DNA from 3 places in the Massilia sp. S19_KUP03_FR1 genome. Region 3 is predicted to be linked to each of the others. Evidence: predicted binding sites of a transcription regulator. Region 3 holds the regulator's gene; each other region holds the start of a gene.
The links. The regulator HrcA, encoded in region 3, represses chaperone genes, less so after heat shock. The targets are predictions, from matches to a motif close to TTAGCACTCNNNNNNNNNGAGTGCTAA.
Positions count from the first base shown of each region.

Region 1 (7,176 bases), on a different contig from region 3:
GCGCTGGCCGACATCGTCACGGCGGCGCAGGCGCTGCGCAGCGACATCGTGGCGCTGTCGTTTTCCAGCCGGGTGGCCACGCGCGTGGTTGCCGACAGCGTCGCGGAACTGCGCAACCGCTTCGACGGCAAGGTGGCCGTCTGGGCCAGCGGCAGCGGCGCCGTCCTGGCGCGCCGCCTGCTGGCCGACCACCACTTCATCGCCCTGGAAGATATCGGCACAGCCATCGCACGCTGGCACGGGACGCCGCGCCGCGACTGAGCGGCCCGGGTCCGGGCCTCTGGTAAAATACGCGCGACTATTTTCCACTTGCCCGGCGCCGCCCGGCAAGGCCATGCTGCACCCGCCCCGAATACTTATCCATGTTCAGTTTTTTCAAGAAGAAGCTCTTTGGGGGATCGACTCCTGATCCCGTCGAGCCTGCACCACCGGAAGCCATCGAACCCGCGCCGCTGGCGCCGCCCGCGCCGCCTCCTGCCCCGGTTGTAACGCCGCCGCCAGTCACGCCACCGGTCGACGCGCCGCAGCTTGTGCCAACCCCGGCACCGGTTGCGCCGGCGCCGTTCGTGCCAGCGCCGCCAGCCACCGTACCGGTACCACCAGCACCAGCGCCGGCCCCGGTCATTGCCCCCGCGCCGGCCGCCAAATCCTGGACCTCGTGGTTCGCCCCCGCTGCGCCCACGCCTGCCCCGCTGCAGGAAGTCGAGATCATCGCTGAAACTGCGGAGCGTCCCGTCTCCGAGGCCGACAAAAAGCAATCCTGGATGGCGCGCCTGAAATCGGGCCTGTCGAAGACGTCGAGCAGCCTGTCGCTGCTGTTCGTCGGCGCGAAAATCGACGAAGATCTGTACGAGGAGCTGGAAGCGGCGCTGTTGATGGCCGATGCCGGCATGCCTGCCACCGAATTCCTGCTCACCAACCTGCGCCGCAAGGTCAAGGAAGACAAGCTTCTCGACGCCGCCGCCGTCAAGGGCGCACTCAAAGTCCTGCTGCGCGATCTGTTGAAACCGCTGGAAAAGCCGCTCGAACTGGGCCGTCATCAACCGATGGTGATGATGATTGCCGGCGTGAATGGCGCCGGCAAGACCACCACCATTGGCAAGCTGGCCAAGCACATGCAGCGCTACCAGCAGTCGGTGCTGCTCGCGGCCGGCGACACCTTCCGCGCCGCCGCGCGCGAGCAGTTGATGGTCTGGGGCCAGCGCAATAACGTCAGCGTGATTTCGCAGGAATCGGGCGACCCGGCCGCGGTGGCCTTCGATGCGGTGCATGCGGGTAAAGCGCGCGCCATGGACGTGGTCATGATCGACACCGCCGGGCGCCTGCCGACCCAGTTGCACCTGATGGACGAGCTGAAAAAAATCAAGCGCGTGCTCACCAAAGCGATGGACGGCGCACCGCATGAAATCCTGCTGGTCATCGACGGCAACACCGGCCAGAACGCGCTGGCACAAGTGAAAGCCTTCGACGATGCGCTGCAACTGACCGGCCTGGTGATCACCAAGCTCGATGGAACCGCAAAAGGCGGCGTGCTGGCGGCGATCGCACGCACGCGCCCGATTCCCGTCTACTTCATCGGCGTCGGCGAAAAAGTCGACGACCTGCAACCCTTTAGCGCCGACGAATTCGTCGAAGCCCTGCTCGGATAACCCATGATCGAATTCCAGGGCGTCTCCAAGTCCTATACCCGCGACGCGTTCGCACTACAGGACGTCTCGTTCAATGTCGACAAGGGCGAACTGGTGTACCTGGCCGGCCCGTCCGGCGCCGGCAAATCGACCCTGCTCAAAATGATCGCCGCGATCGAGCGCCCCAGCAGCGGGCGCGTGATCGTCAATGGCCAGGACATCGGCAAGCTGAAACGGGCCAGCGTGCCATTCTTGCGCCGCAACCTGGGCCTGATCTTCCAGCAGCAGCGTCTGCTCAATGACCGCAGCATCCTGGCCAACACGATGCTGCCGCTGCTGGTGAGCGGCGCCTCGAATGTCCAGGCCGAGCAGCGCGCCCGCGCCGCGCTCGACAAGGTCGGCCTGCTCGAGCGCGCCAAAGCGCTGCCGCTGGAACTGTCCGGCGGCGAGCAGCAGCGCGTGGCGATTGCCCGCGCCATTGTCAACCGGCCGCAAATCATCCTGGCCGATGAACCGACCGCCAACCTCGACCGCGCCGCGGCCGACAAGGTGCTCGACGCCCTGCACGCCTTTCACGCCGTCGGCGTCACCTGCATGATTTCCACCCACGACGAACAGGTGCTCGACAGCGCCGCCCGCATCATCCGCCTCGGCGCCGGCCACATTGTGGAGGGCGCCGCATGAATACCTGGTTGCGCCAACACCGCTTCGCCCTCGGGCGCGCCCTCGCGCAAGTGCGCAAGACGCCGGGCAGCTTCGCCTTCAACGTCCTGGTTGTCGCGATTGCGCTGGCATTACCCTTCGCAGGATTGACCCTGCTGGAAAACGTGCGCCCGATGTCCGAGCAGTTGTCGGTCGATCCGGAAATCAGCCTGTTTGCCAAGACCGACACCACGCGCGAGCAGGCGCAAGCGCTCGCCCCCCAGCTGCGCGCCATCCTCGGCACGCACAAGGCGAAGATCGTTTTCGTGCCGCGCGAGCAGGCGCTCGACACGCTCAAGGACAAGGGCGGCCTGGCCGACGTGCTCGACACACTGGGCGACAATCCCCTGCCCGACAGTTATGTGATGAAGCTGGACGGTTTTGCCAGTACGGCGGCCGCCGGCGGCGTGGACGCGCTGGCCGAGCGCATGCGCGCCTTGCCGGGTGTCGAGACAGTGCAGGTCGACTCGGCCTGGGTCAAGCGCCTGGCCGCGCTCCTGAATATCCTGCGCCTGGCGCTGCTGTTCCTGGCCGTGACGCTGGGCACGGTGGTCATTGCGGTGGTGTTCAACACGGTGCGCCTGCAGGTGCTGACCCAGCGCGACGAGATCGCCATCTCCAAGCTGATCGGGGCGACCGACAACTTCATTCACCGCCCCTTCTATTACAGTGGCGCGCTGCTGGGCCTGTGTTCGGGCGCCGTGGCGCTGGGCGCCGTGACGCTGGCGCTGCGCCCGCTGAACGGCGCTATTGCCGAATTTGCGCGGCTGTATGCGTCCGAATTCCAGCTGCTGCCGATCGAACCGGTCGGCATGGCCTTGTTGCTGGCCCTGAGCGCCGCGCTGGGACTGGTCGGCGCCGTGCTGTCTGTGAAACGCCATCTCGCGCGCTTGAGCTAACGCATTTAAGCTGAATCTAACTCGTTACTGGTACCCTGATTTCTGCAGCTCGATGACGCCATTACGTGCGTCATGCAACAGATGCGGTGGTACTGGTAGCGCTATCCTGAACCTATCCCACATCAAGCCCACCCTATGAGATCGCGCATGGTTTGCCCCTCAAGAGTCGTGGTTTTCAGTCGATATTTTCATACAGATTCGCTATCGCGACCATAGGTGTGCGCGATTGGCACTCCCAAGTAGAGAGTGCTAAACTATGTCTCAATGTCCGGTGAAGCACATACCCGGACCCTGCAGTACAGAATTCAACAAGGATAAAAAATGACGATGGCTACCCCAGATATGGCTTTGGTTCCGACCGGCAATCGCGGGCTGGAACTCGGCTTTACCGGCAATCTTGGCAATATCGATGCCTATATTTCTGCCGTGAACCGCCTGCCGATGCTGACGCATGAAGAAGAAATGTCGCTGGCCCGGCGCCTGCAACAAAATAACGACCTGGATGCGGCGCAAAAAATGGTGCTGTCGCACTTGCGCCTGGTCGTGTCGATTGCACGTGGCTATCTTGGCTACGGGCTGCCGCACGCCGATTTGATTCAGGAAGGCAATATCGGCCTGATGAAAGCCGTAAAACGTTTCGACCCGAACCAGGGTGTGCGGCTGGTGTCGTACGCCATGCACTGGATCAAGGCCGAGATGCACGAGTACATCCTGAAAAACTGGCGACTCGTCAAAGTGGCGACGACGAAAGCACAGCGCAAGCTGTTCTTCAATCTGCGCAGCAACAAGGTGGGCCTGGATGCGATGACGCCGACCCAGATCGATGCGCTGGCGAAATTGCTCGACGTGAAGCGCGAAGAAGTGATCGAAATGGAAACCCGCTTGTCGGGCCGCGATATCGCCCTGGAAGCGCCAACCGACGACGAAGACGACAAGTTTTCGCCGATCGCCTACCTGTCGTCCGATCTGTCGGAGCCGACCAAGGTGCTGGAAGCCGAGCAAGTCACGCGCCTGCAGTCCGAAGGCCTGGAAACGGCGCTGGCAAAACTCGACCCGCGCTCGCGCCGCATCGTCGAATCGCGCTGGCTGGCGAACGACGACGGTTCGGGTGCCACCTTGCACACGCTGGCCGAAGAGTTCGGCGTGTCGGCCGAGCGCATTCGCCAGATCGAAGTGGCGGCACTGAAAAAAATGAAAACGGCGCTGGCAGCCTTTGTTTAAGTCTGCCCTGCACTGAACACAACAACCCGGCAGCCGCGAGGCCGCCGGGTTTTTTTACGCCTGACAGGAGTGCAGATGCCGCGCCAACGTGAAATCAACAGGGTGGGCCGGCGCCTGCTACACCACGGCTATCCGCGCCTCGAAATGGCGGTGCTGGTGCTGGTCACCGGCCTGGCCGGTTTTCTCGCCTCGTTCATCCTGCTCCACGCGGGTATCGGGAGCATGGCGCTACGCTATCCGCTGGCGGTCGGCTGCGCGTTCATCGTGCTGCTGCTGCAATTGTGGTTATGGCTGAAACTGCGCCACCGCTGGCGCCGCACACTGGACATCGGCGATATCCCATCCGGCAACGTCGACCTGTCGCCCGGCCACGGCGGCTGCGATGCAGACGTGTTCAGCGGCGCGATCGAAGCGGCAGCCAATGCCGAGGAAGCGGCGATTCCCCTGTTCGCACTGATTGGCATCGCGGCGGTGGCGCTGTCGATGGTCTTCCTGGCATTCTCGCTGGTGTCGAGCGCGCCGTTCCTGTTTGCCGAACTGATGATCGACGGCGCCATGTCGGCCAGCCTGTACCGGCGCCTGCGCAACCTGCCGCGGCGCCATTGGACGCAGACGGCCGTGCGCCGCACCATCGTGCCGTTCGCGCTGTCGGCGCTGCTGCTCGCACTGGTCGGCTTCGGCATGGCATGGGCGGTGCCGGGCGCGCACACCGTCGGCCAATTCCTGCACTTGCGCGGCCAGTAAGTTTATCAGTCCACGCAATCGGCCAGTGCGGCGCGCGCCGCCTGAATCGACGCGGCGGCCAGCGCGCGCAGGGTCGCATGGCCGCTGCCGGTTCCCGCCGGCGCTGCCAGCGCGTGCGCAAGGCGCGCCACACCCATCGTCAGCGCCATGCCTTTGAGCGCATGGCGCGTGGCCGCCTCGGCGCACGCATTGTCCTGTGCCTGCTCCAGTTCCAGGCGCGCGAACAGCTGCCCGCTCTCCTGCTCGAATTTGACCAGCATGCGCGCATACAAGGCAGCATCGTCAAAAAAGCGCGGCAGCGCGCCGGCAAGGTCGACCAGCGGCGCGGCGTTGCGTCCGATCAGTGAGCGCAGGCGCGCCACCACCTGGTCGAGATCGAAGGGCTTGCCGATATGGCTGTCCATGCCTGCCGCGAGGCAGGCGTCGCGGTCGGCGCGCGCGACATTCGCGGACATGGCCATGATGGGCAGCTGCGCGAGCCTGGGGACGGCGCGGATGCGCCGGGTTGCCTCGAGGCCGTCGACGTCCGGCATTTGCACATCCATGATGACGGCATCCCAGGCGCGCGCCGGGTCGAGCGCCATGTCGATGCCTTGCTGGCCGCCTTCTGCCAGCTCGACCAGCGCGCCCTCGGCGCCGAGCAGCTCGAAAGCCACCTGCCGGTTCAGGGCATTGTCCTCCACCACCAGCAAGCGCACGCCGGCAAGGCGGCGCGGCCGCTGCGCCAGCGCGAGCGGCGCCACGGCGGCCGGCGGCGCGGCGCTATCGGCCACGGTACCGAGCGTGATATCGAACCAGAAACGGCTGCCGCGCCCGACCTCGCTGCTGACCTGCAGCGTGCCGCCCATTAGGGCAACGATGCGGGTACTGATTGCCAGCCCCAGGCCGGTGCCGCCGAAGCGGCGCGCGGTGGACGCTTCGGCCTGGGTGAAGCCGTCGAAGATCATGCCCAGCTGGCTGGCCGCAATGCCGATGCCGGTGTCGGTCACGGCAAAACGCAAGGTCATGGCGCCAGGGTGCGCGGCCAGCACGTCGATCTCCACCACCACGCTGCCGGCAAGGGTGAACTTGAGCGCATTCCCGGCCAGGTTGACCAGTACCTGCCCGATGCGCTGGCGGTCGCCATACAAGTAAGCCGGGATCGCGGGGGCGACAGTGTAGCGGAGCTCGACCTGCTGGTTGAGACTATTCCCGCTCAACACCGTCGCCAGGTCGCGCAGCAGTGCATCGACGGCGAACACGTGGGGGTCGAGTTCGAGCTTGCCGGCGTCGATCTTGGAAAAGTCGAGTACGTCGTTGAGCAAGGCCAGCAAGGTCGTGCCAGCGCCGCGGGCTTTCTCGACATAGTCGCGCTGGCGCCCGGACAGTTCGGTGCGCAGCGTCAGTTCCAGCATGCCCAGCATGGCATTCATCGGCGTGCGGATTTCATGGCTCATGTTCGCCACGAACTGGCTCTTGGCGATGCTGGCCTGTTCGGCGCGGTGGATCGATTCGTGCAGGATGGCGTCATCGCGCTTGCGCTGGCTGATGTCGACGCCGATAGCGAGAAAACCGAGCACGGCGCCGCTGTCGTCGCGGATGGTGGTCACGGTCAGCAGCACCGGGAAGCGGCTGCCGTCCTTGCGCACGTAGGTCCATTCGCGCGCCTCGGCGCCATCGCGCTCGGCCATCAGCATGGTGGTGCGCACGCCCTCGACCGGCTGGCCGGTCAGCGCGCGCAGTTCGGCTGCGCGGGCGGCCAGCTCCATGCTGTCGTGGAACGGTGCCGGGGTGCTGCGCCCGACCAGCTCGGCGGCGGCGTACCCGAGCATGCGCTCGGCGCCGGTATTGAAGACCGTGATCAGGCCCTGCGCATCGGTGGCGATCACCGACATCTCCGACGCCGCCCGCAGCACGTTGCCAAGCAGCGCACTGACATGGCGCAGCGCGCTATCGGCCGCGCGGCGCGCCGTCACTTCGGTGTGCAGGGCGACATACCGTTC
Region 1 is NZ_JAQQPS010000003.1:145,019-152,194, forward strand. Features, by position in the region: gene V6M87_RS03985 (MerR family transcriptional regulator) at 1-261, shown strand, start outside; gene ftsY (signal recognition particle-docking protein FtsY) at 363-1,649, shown strand; gene V6M87_RS03995 (cell division ATP-binding protein FtsE) at 1,653-2,312, shown strand; gene ftsX (permease-like cell division protein FtsX) at 2,309-3,229, shown strand; gene rpoH (RNA polymerase sigma factor RpoH) at 3,551-4,450, shown strand; gene V6M87_RS04010 (hypothetical protein) at 4,526-5,194, shown strand; gene V6M87_RS04015 (PAS domain S-box protein) at 5,200-7,176, opposite strand, start outside.
Region 1: rpoH (RNA polymerase sigma factor RpoH) is a predicted target of HrcA. The motif match lies at 3,456-3,482, and genes of this name have one in related genera.

Region 2 (7,176 bases), on a different contig from region 3:
GCGCACTTCGGATGCCACCACGGCAAAGCCGCGACCCTGCTCGCCGGCGCGCGCCGCTTCCACCGCCGCGTTCAGGGCCAGGATATTGGTTTGAAAAGCGATACCGTCGATGACCGCGATGATGTCGACGATCTTGCGCGACGAGACGTTGATGGCGCCCATCGTTTGCACCACCTGCGACACCACCATGCCGCCCTTGCGCGCGACGCCAGACGCGGTCGATGCCAGCCCATTGGCCTGGTCCGCATTCTCGGCATTCTGCCTGACCGTTGCCGTCATCTCTTCCATCGACGACGCGGTTTCCTCCAGCGAAGCGGCTTGCTGCTCGGTGCGCGAGGACAGCTCCAGGTTGCCACTGGCGATTTCCGCCCACGCAGTGGCGATCGTGTCGCTGCCGCTGCGCACCGCGCCCACCATGGTCTGGAGCGCGGCGTTCATGTCCTTCAGGGCCTGCATCAACTGGCCGGTCTCGTCGCCCGGCACCACCCGGATATCCGTCGTCAGGTCGCCGGCGGCCACCGTGCGCGCGATCTGCACTGCCTGCGCCAGCGGGCGCACGATCGAGCGCGTGATCACGATGACGGCGCCAACTGCCAGCAGCAAGGCCGCCAGCGCCGCGCCGCCCATCCGCTTCAGGCTGACCAAGAACACGGTATCGGCCTGGTCGGCGCTGGCGTCGAAATGCTTTTCCTGCAGGTTCACCTGGGCGCGCAGACTGGCGGCAAATTTGTGCATGGCGGCATACGCATCGCCGAACGCCAGCGCCAGCGCGGCGTCGCGCTGGCCGGCCTGGCTCAGCGCCAGCACGCGCGTGCTCAAGCCGACGTAGCGGTCGCGCAGGGCTTTCGCTTCCGTATTGCTGGCACGGCTCTCCTCGGTCACCAGCGTGGCGTCGAGTTCGCCGAGTGCCTTGTTGAACGCGGCCGTGTTGGCGGCCAGGCGTTCGGTCGCCGTCTTCAATTCGGCCGGATCGGTCGCCACCGCCAATTGCGCCAGCCGGCCGAAACTGCCGCGGACATTGTCCAGCGCAAGGTTGGCGGCGCGCACCCGCGGCCACGATTTCCTCGCCAGCTCGCCGGTGGACTGGTTCAGCTCCTGCATGGCGAAAAAGGACAGCGCCACAATCGCCAGCAGCATGAGGATGACGGCGCCGAATGCGAGCCGCAGCCGCGTGGCGATGTTCAGGTTGAAGCGATGCATGAGAGTATCAGGTAGAAAAATCGATAATATTGCAGTTAGAAATCAGACTGCTTGCTTCCATTTCTGTCAAAAAATGGTGTTTCTGACGGTCGCCAGGTTTAAAACGTTTCCCACTGTTCGTCGTGCGCTGTCGGCGCGCTCTTGCGCACGGTCGCGGCAGGCGCGGCGATGCGTGCGGCCGGCGGCTTGGCCTTGCCGGCGGACGCCGGTCGTGGCGCTGGCGCTGACATTGCCGCGCGCGGCGCGCTGCGCTGCACTGGCTTGGCGACGTGCACGACAAACCGGCTCACCAGCTGCGCCAGCGCCGTCGACTGCTCTTCCAGGCTGCCCGCCGCCGCTGCCGCTTCTTCGACCAGCGCCGCATTTTGCTGCGTGACCGAATCCATCTCGGTAATCGCCATATTGATCTGCTCGATGCCCGCTTCCTGCTCGCGGCTGGCGCTGGAAATTTCCGCCATGATGTCGGTCACGCGCTGCACGCTGGTGACCACTTCTTCCATCGTGCTGCCGGCATCGTGCACCAGCTTCGAACCGCGCGTCACCTGCTGTACCGAATCGTCGATCAGGGTCTTGATTTCCTTCGCCGCGCTGGCCGAACGCTGGGCCAGGTTGCGCACTTCGGACGCCACCACGGCAAAACCGCGGCCCTGCTCGCCGGCGCGCGCCGCTTCCACGGCCGCATTCAGGGCCAGAATATTCGTCTGGAAGGCGATGCTGTCGATCACGGAGATGATGTCAACGATCTTGCGCGACGAATCATTGATCGCACCCATGGTTTCCACCACCTGCGAGACCACCGCGCCGCCCTTGCGCGCCACGTCCGATGCGCTGGCGGCCAGGACATTGGCCTGGCGCGCATTGTCGGCGTTCTGTTTCACGGTCGACGTCATCTCTTCCATCGACGAGGCGGTTTCTTCCAGCGAACTGGCTTGCTGCTCGGTGCGCGACGACAGTTCCAGGTTGCCGCTGGCAATTTCCGACGATGCCGAAGCAATCGTGTCGCTGCCGGTACGCACTTCGCCGATGATCGTTTGCAGGGAGGTATTCATCTCTTTCAGCGCCTGCATCAGCTGGCCGGTTTCGTCGTTGGAGGTGACGTCGATCTCGCTGGTCAGGTCGCCGCCAGCGACAGTGCGCGCCACCTTCACGGCTTGTTCCAGCGGACGTACGATCGAGCGACTGATGACGATGGCGGCAGCGATCGACAGCAGCACGGCCAGCAAGCTCGCGCCGATCATCACGTTGCGGCTCTGGGCAAAGTCGACGTCAGCAGCGTCGTTGATCTCGCCGAAACGGGCTTCCTGAAATTTGCTCTGCTCGGTCAGGTTCAGCGACAGCTTCTGCATAGCAGCGTAGGCACTGCCGAAAGCCAGCTTGCTGGCCTCTTCCATTTTGTCTTCCTTGCCCAGCACGAGCACTTGGCCGATCGCTGCCAAGTAGGTATCGCGCAGCACTTTTGCCTCGGCGTTCAGGGCCTTGCCTTTTGCTATCACCAGCAAGCCGTCGAGCTCATTGATCGACTTGTTGAGCAAGGCCGTATGTTCGGCCAGCTTCGTGGTTGCGATCGCCCGCTCGGCAGGATCACGCAAGACCGCCAATTGCGCCAGCCGGCCATAGCTGCTGCGGGCGCTGAGCGCTGCCGCATTGCTGGCACTTGCTCGTGGCCACACCTTATCGGTCAGCTCCGTGCTGGCGTCGTTCAGCCTGTCCATGGTCGACAGCGCGGTGGCAATGGTCACCAGCATCACGACGATGACGAGGCCGAACGCGAGCTGCAGGCGACGGGCGATTTTAAGATTGGCGAATTTCATGGAATAGAAGTCTTGGAAGGGGTCAGGCAGGCGGGGCGGAGCAACCTGGAGCACATAAGGTTGCCTGATGGAAAGCAGGCTAACGTAAATGTTTCGCCATTGCAATTGACCGACCATCAATACGTGTAAATTTGTGATTATTTCTCAAAAATTCGCTTAAATAACCACAAATTGTTGCAATAATCTATCCAAAGGACCATTTGACCGCGCGCCAAGTGGACGCCACAATTGCTGCTTTTATACGATTGGGAATACGCATGCGCTATTGGCTGATGAAATCCGAACCGCACGATGTTTCGATCGACGACCTGGCCGCCCATCCCGCAACCCCGATCCCCTGGACCGGCGTGCGCAATTACCAGGCGCGCAATTTCATGCGCGACCAGATGGGCAGCGGCGACCTGGCGCTGTTTTATCACTCGGGTTGCGCGCAGATTGGCGTGGTCGGGGTGGTGGAAATCGTCAGCAATGCCTATCCCGACCCCACCCAATTTGTTCCGGACACCTATTATTTCGATCCGAAAGCGACCCTGGAAACACCGCGCTGGGTATCGGTGGATATCCGCTTTGTCAGCCGTGGCACCCTGATTCCGATGAGCGCACTGCGGGCCGAGCCGGATCTGGCGGAACTGCGCATCCTGGCAAAAGGCAGTCGCTTGTCGATCACGCCGGTGGAACGGGCCGATTTTCTGCTGCTGCAAAAATGGCTGGAGAAATAAAACAGCAGGCGTAAAAAAACGGCTGCGCATTTCCATATGCAGCCGTTTTACGAATAATTACCCCGCCAGTGCCGTTCTATGCCGGCATCCCGAACCAAACGGTTCAAGGTGGTCGCAGTTAGTGCAGTTTCGGGTTCATCGAACGAGCGACGATCACTCCCACCAGACATATCCCGCAACCGGTGCACATAAATGGTTCAAGGAATATATGGCAATCTCGAACACCGCAGGGTGAGACGGAGTTTACTCGCTTGATACGTCATGTCAAACGAATTTGGCCGTCAGAACAAATTTTCTTGCGGCGTCAGTGCGCTGTCCAACACGTGATGCATCGCGTCGATTTTCTCCTTGACTTCCAAAATCGACAGACCCGACAAGGGCCCCGTCGATTTCACCGACAGGAATTCGGCGGCCACGCTGAGCGCGGCCATGACCGCGATGCGGTCGTTGCCTTTTACTTTGCCGGAGTCGCGCAGCGCCTTCATCTTGCTGTCGAGGTAGTGCACCGCTTCGCGCAGGGTGCGTTCGCCGCCCTCCTGGCAGGACAGGCGGTAGGGCTGGTCCATGATGGTGACGTCGAGATTGATCATAGTGGCGCCTCGGCGGTGGTAGTGGGCGCTGTCGCACTGGCTTCGGGCACGGCCACGGAAGGCAGCTGCGCGAGCAGTGCTTCGACGCGGCGCTGCGCTTCGGCCAGGCGATTCTGGAAGGCCAGGTTTTCGGCGCCGAGGATGGTATTGGCCTGGCGCAGGAGATAATTCTCGGTGCGCAGGGACGTGGTCAAGGCAGCGAGCTGCGTGATCTTGTCGGAGAGGTCGTGGAATTCGGAAATCATCCGTCACTATAGGGCGGACACCGTTTCAACGTCAACCGAATCGCACCGCAATGGATGAGTTTTCCTCGCACATTTCTACTCTACCGCTTTGCGTTAGATCAAGTGCCTGTAGTTAAATAAAGCACGAAGCGCCTTGAAATACCCTATAGTCGTCCCTATAATTAGCACTCGTTGGCAGAGAGTGCTAACAACCTGATTCCCGCCCCCGCTACCAAGCGGCGGTCGTATCTGTCAGTCCAAACCATTGAATTTTAAGGAGTTTTGCATGAACCTTCGCCCACTGCACGATCGCGTCATCGTCAAGCGTCTCGACCAGGAAACCAAAACGGCCTCCGGCCTGATCATCCCGGACGCTGCTGCTGAAAAACCGGACCAGGGCGAGATCCTCGCCGTCGGTAACGGTAAAGTGCAAGACAACGGCACCGTGCGCGCACTGGAAGTGCAAGTCGGCGACCGCGTCCTGTTCGGCAAGTACTCCGGCCAAAGCGTCAAGGTCGATGGCCAGGAACTGCTGGTCATGCGCGAAGAAGACATCATGGCCGTTCTGGTCAAGTAATTCACTCCCCCAATAACTAACACCAATACGGAGCTACACAATGGCATCGAAAGAAGTAATCTTCGGCGACGCAGCGCGCGCCAAAATGGTCGAAGGCGTGAACATTCTCGCCAACGCAGTCAAAGTCACCCTGGGCCCTAAGGGTCGCAACGTTGTGCTGGAGCGCTCGTTCGGCGCCCCGACCGTGACCAAGGATGGTGTCTCGGTCGCTAAAGAAATCGAACTCAAAGACAAGCTCATGAACATGGGCGCGCAAATGGTCAAGGAAGTTGCTTCCCGCACCAGCGACAACGCCGGCGACGGCACCACCACCGCCACCGTGCTGGCACAAGCCATCGTGCGCGAAGGCATGAAGTTCGTTGCCGCCGGCATGAACCCGATGGACCTCAAGCGCGGCATCGACAAGGCAGTTGCTGCCACCGTCGAAGAGCTGGCTAAAATGGCCAAGCCATGCACCACCACCAAAGAAATCGCCCAAGTTGGCGCCATTTCGGCCAACTCGGACTACTCGATCGGCGAGCGTATCGCTGAAGCGATGGAAAAAGTCGGCAAAGAAGGCGTGATCACCGTGGAAGACGGCAAGTCGCTGAACGACGAGCTGGACATCGTGGAAGGCATGCAGTTCGACCGCGGCTACCTGTCGCCTTACTTCATCAACAACCCGGACAAGCAAGTTGCCATCCAGGACAATCCATTCGTTCTGCTGTGCGACAAAAAAATCTCGAACATCCGTGACCTGCTGCCGATCCTGGAGCAAGTGGCCAAAGCCGGCCGTCCACTGCTGATCATCGCAGAAGACATCGAAGGCGAAGCACTGGCGACCCTGGTGGTCAACAACATCCGCGGCATCCTGAAAACCTGCGCCGTCAAGGCACCAGGCTTCGGCGACCGTCGTAAAGCCATGCTGGAAGACATCGCTGTCCTGACCGGTGGTCAAGTGATCGCTGAAGAAGTTGGCCTGACGCTGGAAAAAGTCACGCTGGAAGAGCTGGGCCAGGCCAAGCGTATCGAAGTGGGCAAGGAAAACACCATCATCATCGACGGTGCTGGCCAGGCTGCTGCGATCGAAGCACGCGTCAAGCAAGTGCGCACGCAAATCGAAGAAGCGACCTCGGACTACGACCGTGAAAAACTGCAAGAGCGCGTGGCCAAGCTGGCCGGCGGCGTTGCCGTGATCAAGGTTGGCGCTGCCACCGAAGTCGAAATGAAAGAGAAAAAAGCCCGCGTTGAAGATGCTTTGCATGCAACCCGCGCTGCTGTTGAAGAAGGCATCGTGCCAGGCGGCGGCGTTGCCCTGCTGCGCGCACGCGCTAACATCAGCGTCAAAGGCGACAACCCTGATCAAGATGCTGGTATCAAAATCGTGCTGCGCGCGATGGAAGAGCCACTGCGCATGATCGTGCAAAACGCTGGCGAAGAATCGTCGGTCGTGGTCGCAGCTGTCCTGGCTGGCTCGGGTAACTACGGTTACAACGCAGCCAACGGCACCTACGGCGACATGGTCGAAATGGGCGTGCTGGACCCAGCCAAAGTCACCCGTTCGGCACTGCAAAATGCAGCGTCGATCGCTGGCCTGATGCTGACCACCGATTGCATGGTCGCGGAACTTGCCGATGACAAGCAAGGCGGCGGCATGGGTGGTGGTATGGGCGGCATGGGTGGTATGGGCGGCATGGACGGCATGATGTAATTGCTGTTCGCTTGACCCGAAAAGCCTGCAAGGTACATGCCTTGCAGGCTTTTTTCATGGGCAATCGTACAATAACGGTCGGTGCCGGCTGTCGAAAAAGTTTACACATGGAAATATAAAATTCTTTCCGGAATTTTACCGCCTTGATTTTAAACGACTAATTTTTCCGGCCTGGCATTGGCACGATTCTAGCTAATATGGGTAGTACCATCCACCCACTGAGCATAGCTCATATCAAAAATGAAATTCGCTAAAATCACCGCCGTTATTGCTGCCCTGTTCGCCACCGTGCTGAGCGGCAGCGTGCACGCCACAACGCTGGTCTATTCATCGACGGGAATGATCGACTCCGGCACCGATGACAA
Region 2 is NZ_JAQQPS010000006.1:14,477-21,652, forward strand. Features, by position in the region: gene V6M87_RS08040 (methyl-accepting chemotaxis protein) at 1-1,200, opposite strand, end outside; gene V6M87_RS08045 (methyl-accepting chemotaxis protein) at 1,299-3,011, opposite strand; gene V6M87_RS08050 (EVE domain-containing protein) at 3,269-3,730, shown strand; RNA gene ssrS (6S RNA) at 3,786-3,966, opposite strand; gene V6M87_RS08060 (cell division protein ZapA) at 4,012-4,320, opposite strand; gene V6M87_RS08065 (hypothetical protein) at 4,317-4,565, opposite strand; gene groES (co-chaperone GroES) at 4,831-5,121, shown strand; gene groL (chaperonin GroEL) at 5,162-6,811, shown strand; gene V6M87_RS08080 (PEP-CTERM sorting domain-containing protein) at 7,052-7,176, shown strand, end outside.
Region 2: groES (co-chaperone GroES) is a predicted target of HrcA. The motif match lies at 4,727-4,753, and genes of this name have one in related genera.

Region 3 (7,176 bases):
CGCGGTTACCCCGGCCATGCGCAAACAGCGCTCCGGCCACATCATCCAGTTTTCGGCCATCGGCGGCTTCATCGGCTACCCCGGCATGGGCGTGTACGCTGCCGCCAAGGGCGCGACCGGCATCCTGGGTGAAGCGCTGGCCGGTGAACTGGCCTCGTTCGGCATCTTTGCAACGGTCCTGACCATCGGGGTCTTCGAGACGCAGTTTGCGGGCCGCTCGCTGGCGTACGCCGCCAATAAAATCGACGACTACGAAGGCACGCCGGCCGGTAAATTCCGCGGCGCCATTGGCGGCCTGCAAGGCAAGCAGCCGAATGTTCCCGAGAAGGGGGCGCTGGCGATCATCCACCTGATGGAAGCGGACCATCCGCCCGTGCATGCAGCCCTGGGCGGCGATGCAATGGGCGGCATGCGCCGCAAAATGGCCAACATCGAGCAGGAACTGGTCCAGTGGCAAGACAACGCCGTTTCCACCGCACGCAACGTCGAAGGAGCATGATCATGCGCATGACCAACAAGGTTGTTCTCATCACGGGCGCTTCGCGCGGACTCGGTTTGCGCCTGGCGCGCCGCTTTGCCAAGGAAGGTGCTGCCGTCGCGCTGACCTATAACAGCGACGCGGCTGCCGCTGCCGCCAACGTGGAGGCGCTCGTCGCCGAAGGTGCCCAGGCAATGGCCGTCGGTGGCGACGTCAGCGATCCGGAAGCCGTCAATGCGATGTTTGCCGCAGTACTGGCCCGGTTCGGACGCATCGACATCGTGGTGGCGAACGCCGGCATGGAGCTGATCGATACGCCGATCACCGAGATCGACAACGCGATGTTCGAGAAGGTCACCAAGACCAACGTCTTCGGCACCTTCTACACCCTGCGCGAAAGTGCGCGGCACGTGACTGACGGCGGGCGCATCATCGTCATTTCGTCGACCACCACGATTGTGCCGAACGCCGGCTTCACTGCCTACGCCGGCAGCAAGGCGGCAGGCCGGTTGTACGTCGAATGCCTGGCGCAGGAACTGGGCAAGCGCAACATCACGGTCAACGGCGTCGTGCCCGGCCCGCTGCGTGACGCCGGTGTCATCGCCAAGCTGCAGGAAAGCGACTACCAGGCCCTGGCGCAATTGTCGCCGTTCGGACGCCTCGGCTCGGTTGCCGACGTGGAAGGGGCCGTGATTTTCCTCGCCAGCGACGATGCCGCGTGGGTCTCTGGCCATCACCTGGTCGTCAATGGCGCAGCGAAAGTCTGACGCCGGCCTGCAGTGCTGCGCAGCGCGCGGCACTGCATCTTGAACTCATAGAAAGGAATGTCATGCTGCCTAAAAAGATTGCCGTCATTATCGGCAGCCTGCGCAAGGATTCGTTGAATCGCCTGTTCGCCCACGAAGTCATGGCACTTGCGCCGCCGTCGCTGTCCCTGGAAATCGTCGAGATCGGCGGCCTGGACCTGTTTAACGAGGACCTCGAAGGACATGGCGTGATTGCGCCACCGGCGTGGACCCGCATGCGCGAACGCATCGCGCCGATGGATGGCGTGCTGTTCTTTACGCCCGAATACAACCGTTCGGTGCCGGGTGTACTGAAGAACGCCCTCGACGTTGGTTCGCGTCCATACGGCGCCAGCGTCTGGGCCCACAAACCGGCCGCGATCGTCAGCGTCTCGCCGGGTGCCGCGGGCGGCTTTGGCGCCAACCACCATGTGCGCCAGTCGATGGTTTTCCTGGACATGCCGTTGTTGCAGCAGCCGGAAGCTTACATCGGCGGCGCCGGCAAGCTGCTGGGCGAAGACGGCAGGCTCAACAACGACGGCACCCGGCAATTTTTGAAGCGCTTCATCGACGCCTTTGCGGCCTGGGTCGATACCAATGCGGCACGCGCCGCCTGAATTGCGGACAAAAAAAAGCCCACTCGAGAGCGGGCTTGAAATCCAATTCTTTTCTGAGGAGAGTTGGAGGAGACAGATGCAGTATGCTGCGCTACAGCATATAAATCCAATTTATCTTCATAATATTAGATATAAGCTGCGCCTATATCTCATCCTCAGGCCGGATTATCCTCGCACTTTACCGCGATGTTCAGGACCGCAGCATCCTTCATCAAGCCGGCGCCATTGGTGACGGTGCAGTGTTGACCTTTTGGCTGGGCCAGGATCGTTACGCCATAGGCTTGGTCGAACCCGACGGCAGTCGCAAAGCTGAACGAAGGTGTTTTTGCGCCAGAGCCGACTGCGCCACCGGCGGCGACTGCGGCCGCCTCTGCCGCTGCCTCGGTTGCTGCATTGGCGTCGACAGTTGCCTTGGTCGGCGTCAGGGTGCCATCCAAACTGCCGTTGATCAATGTCAGGCCGTCGCCCTTCAAGCCAGAGATATAGCCATTCACCGTGTAGGCGTTGATGCTGCACGTGACACTAACATTGATCGAGGCGGTATGGCCCGCGCTGTCCGCCGCAGTCTGGAGGACCGAGCAGCTTTGATGCGCCGGGTTGCTCACGAGCTTGACGAAGTACACATCGCCATATTCGAGAATTTGCGGAAAGGTGTAGTTCACGACATTGGCCACGCCAGACGAATCGAGGCCGGGTTTCTTGATCTCGAGCGTCTGCGAGCCGGTGGTCAGGGTCAGGCTGTCGTAGTACAGGCCCGAGACGGTGCCGGAGACCGGGAACTTGGCTTTGTCACTGCCGCCGCCGCAAGCCGCGAGGCTGGCGGCCAGAAAAAGTGCAGCGCCGGTGCGCACTGTAAATAAAGTCATGCGAATTCCTTGTGAATAATGTTAGGCGCCACTGGCTGGCGTGCAAGTAACCACGGGGGCGGCCGCGTTCGGGGTCCCGTCAGCATTCGTAGGGAGGATATCGACCAAGCCCATTTTGTCGATCCCTTTGGTGACGGTGCAGGTCTTGCCGGTTGGCTGCGTGAGCACAGTGATGCCATATGGATAATCTTGCGACACCGGCGCCATGGAGAATGTCACGTTGCCACTATCTGCTGCCGGTGTGACCGTCACCTGATTCGAGCCGTTGACCAGGACCAGCTTCTTGTCGGTGGCGTTGGCGCCGGCGTTGCCGAGTCCGGTCACCGTGCCGCTCAGCTTGTGGGTGAAAATGACGCAGGTGACCACCACCGAGCCGACGCTGTACAAGCCGGTATTGCCGGAACCGTTCGCCACAGAGCACTTTTCAGTATTGCTTGGCCGGGCCTTGACGGTCACGTTGTAGATCGAATCGCTCGGGACCAGGTCCTTGAACTGGAAGCTGCCTGAACCGCCCGGTGATACGCCCGCAATTGCCAGATCGGCGCCGCCATTGTTTTGCAGGATCAGGCCATCGAGGGTGACACCGCTGAAGTTGCCAGCCAGGTACAGCGTGCCAGTATTGCCGCCGCCGCAGGAGGCCAGGCTCACTGCACATGCCAGCGCCAGGCCGGTACGCAGGATCGAACTTTTCATAATTTCTCCAAAACAAGCAGGGAAAGGCCCGCTGTCACAGGCAGCGCGCCCTTGAATAATCTTTGTGCCGACATTCTAGTGCATTTGCCCAGCCGCAGCGCCATTCGCGTGTATCTTCATGTAAGACCAGGTAAATCCTTTACGATGGTTGATTATCCGCTTTCAGGCTGCATTCCATGACCACACCCCACGCCGTTTTGTTCGACCTCGACGATACCCTGTGGCCGATCGGCCCCGTCATTGCGCGTGCCGAAGAACTTGTGCAAGCCTGGCTGGCGCAGCATGCGCCCGGCGTCGCGCAGCGCTTTTCGATCGAAGCACTGCGCAGCGCGCGCATGGCGCTGTTGCAGGAGCAACCCGATTTCCATCTCGACTTTGGCGCCCTGCGCCGCGCCGGCCTGCACGCCGCCTTCGCCGAGGCGGGCGAGGATGCCAGCGGTGTCGAGCACGCGATGCAGGTGTATTACAAGGCGCGCAATACCATCGAGCTGTATGAAGACGTGCTGCCGGCTTTGCAGGAAATCGGCGCGCTGGCAGTGGTCGGCTCCATTTCGAATGGCAATGCCGATCTGCAAACGATCGGCCTGGCGCAGCATTTTTCGTTTTCGCTATCGGCCGGCGCCCATGGCAGCGCCAAACCGGATCCGGGCATTTTTTTGGCGGCCTGTGCCGCGATGGGGGTGGCGCCGCAGGATGCTGTCTACGTGGGCGACGATATCCTGCTCGATGTGCAAGGCGCCCAGCGGGCCGGCTTGCGCGCCGTGTGGCTCAACCGCACCGGCAGCACGCGCCATCTCGAGCATGGCGTGGTGCCGGATGCGATCTGCCGCGATTTTACCGAACTGCTGGAATGGCTGCGCGGTCAGCGTGCATAATAGGGGCGCATCCATCCTTCCAGTCTATTCATGCAACTCGACACCCGTGCCCAAACCCTGCTGAAAGCTCTGGTCGAGCGTTATATCGCCGACGGGCAGCCGGTCGGCTCGCGCGCGCTGTCCAAAATCTCCGGGCTCGACCTGTCGCCGGCCACCATCCGCAACATCATGGCCGACCTGGAAGAGCTCGGCTATGTGTCCAGCCCGCACACCTCGGCCGGGCGCATCCCGACGCCGCGCGGCTACCGCATCTTTGTCGACACCTTGTTGACCGTTCAGCATTTCGACGAGCATTCGGTGGAAGCGCGCATGCGCATGCCGCTGCTGCAGCCGCAAAAAATGATCGCGAATGCGGCCCAGATGCTGTCGTCGCTGTCCAAGTTTGCCGGCGTGGTGCAAAGCCCGCGGCGCACCTCGGTGTTCCAGCAGATCGAATTTTTGCGTTTGTCCGAAAAGCGCATTTTATTGGTCATCGTCGACCCGCGCGGCGACGTGCAAAACCGGCTGCTGCTGACCGACGTCGATTACACCCCGAGCCAGCTGATCCAGTCGGCCAATTATCTGAACCAGCATTTTGGCGGCCTGTCGTTCGATGAGGTGCGCTTGCGCCTGAGCGGCGAATTGCGCCAGTTGCGCGACGACATGGGCCGGCTGATGCAGGCCGCGGTGGAAGCAGGCAGCGAAGCGATGACCGACGACTCGGACGCCATGATCATTTCGGGCGAGCGCAACCTGCTGTCGGTGGCCGATTTGTCGTCCAACATGAGTTCGCTGCGCCAGATGTTCGATATGTTCGAGCAAAAAACCGGCTTGATGCAGTTGCTCGACGTGTCCAGCAAGGCGGGCGGGGTGCAGATATTTATCGGCGGCGAATCGAACCTGGTGCCGATGGAAGAGATGAGCATTGTCACCGCCCCCTATGCGGCCAACGGCAAAGTGGTCGGCACGCTGGGCGTGATCGGGCCGACCCGGATGGCGTACGAGCGGGTGATTCCGATCGTCGATATTACGGCCAAGCTATTGTCGAATGCACTGAGTAACCACTAGCGTACGAGCTAGCCAACGTCATCCTCGCGAAGGCGAGGACCCATAACACGCAACCGAATTTCAGGCAGCTGACTAGCCGCGATGCGGGCACGCCACCTTGGTGCAATTGCCGTAAATCGCCAGCGCGTGATCGGCAATATGAAAGCCACGTTCGGCGGCGATCTTGTGCTGGCGCGATTCGATTTCTTCATCGTAGAACTCTTCCACCCGTCCGCAATCCAGGCACACCAGGTGATCGTGGTGCGAGCCGGCATTGAGTTCGAAAATCGCCTTGCCGGTTTCAAAGTGGTTGCGGTGCAGCAGCCCGGCCTGCTCGAACTGGGTCAGCACGCGGTACACGGTGGCCAGGCCGACGTCCATATTCTCCGTCAGCAAAATTTTATAGACGTCTTCAGCAGTCAGGTGGCGCACCTCGCTGTTCTGGAAAATTTCCAGGATTTTAAGGCGGGGCAGGGTGGCTTTCAGGCCGCTGGCCTTCAGGTCGGTAGGATTGTTACTCATGTTATTGCTCGTAGATTGAAATAGTGCTTTATGATATAGCGTTTTGGGGCCCTGGCTCACACGTTTTGAGGTTATGTATGCACGTCAAGCAGTCGATTTCTCCTCGTTTCCACGCACGCGCGGCCCTGGTGGCCGGCCTGACCGTCGCCACGCTGACCCTGTCGGGCTGCGCCGCATTGCGTGACACCAGCCCTCTCGCGACCGCCGCCAGTCAGGATGCGATCGCGCGGGATGCCGAGAAAAGCGCCGCCACGGCCAACGCCGGCGCCCAGACCACTAAAGTGACCAACCTGCAAAAATTTCTGTGGGTATTTACACCGTATCGGCCGGACGTGCAGCAGGGTAACTTCGTCTCGCAGGAAATGATCGAGCAGGTCAAAGTGGGCCAGACCCGCGAACAGATCATGTTCATCCTCGGGACCCCGCTGCTGCAGGACGTGTTCCACAAAGACCGCTGGGACTATCCGTTTTACCTGGCGCGCGGCAATGGCGAACTGACCACCAGCCGCGTCACCCTGTATTTCAAGGATGACAAGCTGGAACGCTTCGACGGCGGTAACCTGCCGAGCGAGCGCGAGTACATCGCCCGCATCGCCGGCCCGTCGCGGGTCAAGGAGCAAATCGCGCCGCCGGCCGATGCGCCGCCGAAATCGACCCTGCCACAGAAATAAGAGACGCACGATGTTGAAGATTGCAGTAGCAGGCGCCAGCGGGCGCATGGGTCGCATGCTGGTGGAGGCGATTGCCGCCGCGCCGGAGGTGACCTTGTCGGGCGCGCTCGACCGCGCAGGTTCCGACGCCATTGGGCAGGATGCGGCCGCGTTTGCCGGCCAGCCAGCCGGCGTGATCATCAGCGCCGACCTCGCCACTGGCCTGGCCGGGGCCTATGTCCTGATCGATTTCACCCGCCCTGAAGGCACCCTCGAACACCTGGCGTACTGCGCCGAACACGGCATTAAGCTGGTGATCGGCACCACGGGGTTTGACGACGCCGGCAAGGCAGCCATCCGCGCCGCCGCCGAAAAAACCGCGATCGTGTTCGCGCCGAACATGAGCGTGGGTGTGAACGTGACGCTCAAATTGCTGCAAATGGCGGCCAAAAGCCTGTCCGAAGGCTACGACATCGAAATCATCGAGGCGCACCACCGCCACAAGGTCGATGCGCCATCGGGCACCGCACTGAAAATGGGCGAAGTCATTGCCGACGCGCTGGGGCGCGACCTGAAAGAATGCGCCGTGTATGGCCGCGAAGGCGTCACCGGCGCGCGCGACCCGTCGACGATCGGCTTTGCAACCATCCGTGGCGGCGACATC
Region 3 is NZ_JAQQPS010000008.1:102,507-109,682, forward strand. Features, by position in the region: gene V6M87_RS10745 (SDR family NAD(P)-dependent oxidoreductase) at 1-499, shown strand, start outside; gene V6M87_RS10750 (SDR family NAD(P)-dependent oxidoreductase) at 502-1,245, shown strand; gene V6M87_RS10755 (NADPH-dependent FMN reductase) at 1,308-1,880, shown strand; gene V6M87_RS10760 (hypothetical protein) at 2,036-2,746, opposite strand; gene V6M87_RS10765 (hypothetical protein) at 2,768-3,439, opposite strand; gene V6M87_RS10770 (HAD family hydrolase) at 3,616-4,314, shown strand; gene hrcA (heat-inducible transcriptional repressor HrcA) at 4,345-5,361, shown strand; gene fur (ferric iron uptake transcriptional regulator) at 5,434-5,862, opposite strand; gene V6M87_RS10785 (outer membrane protein assembly factor BamE) at 5,940-6,533, shown strand; gene dapB (4-hydroxy-tetrahydrodipicolinate reductase) at 6,544-7,176, shown strand, end outside.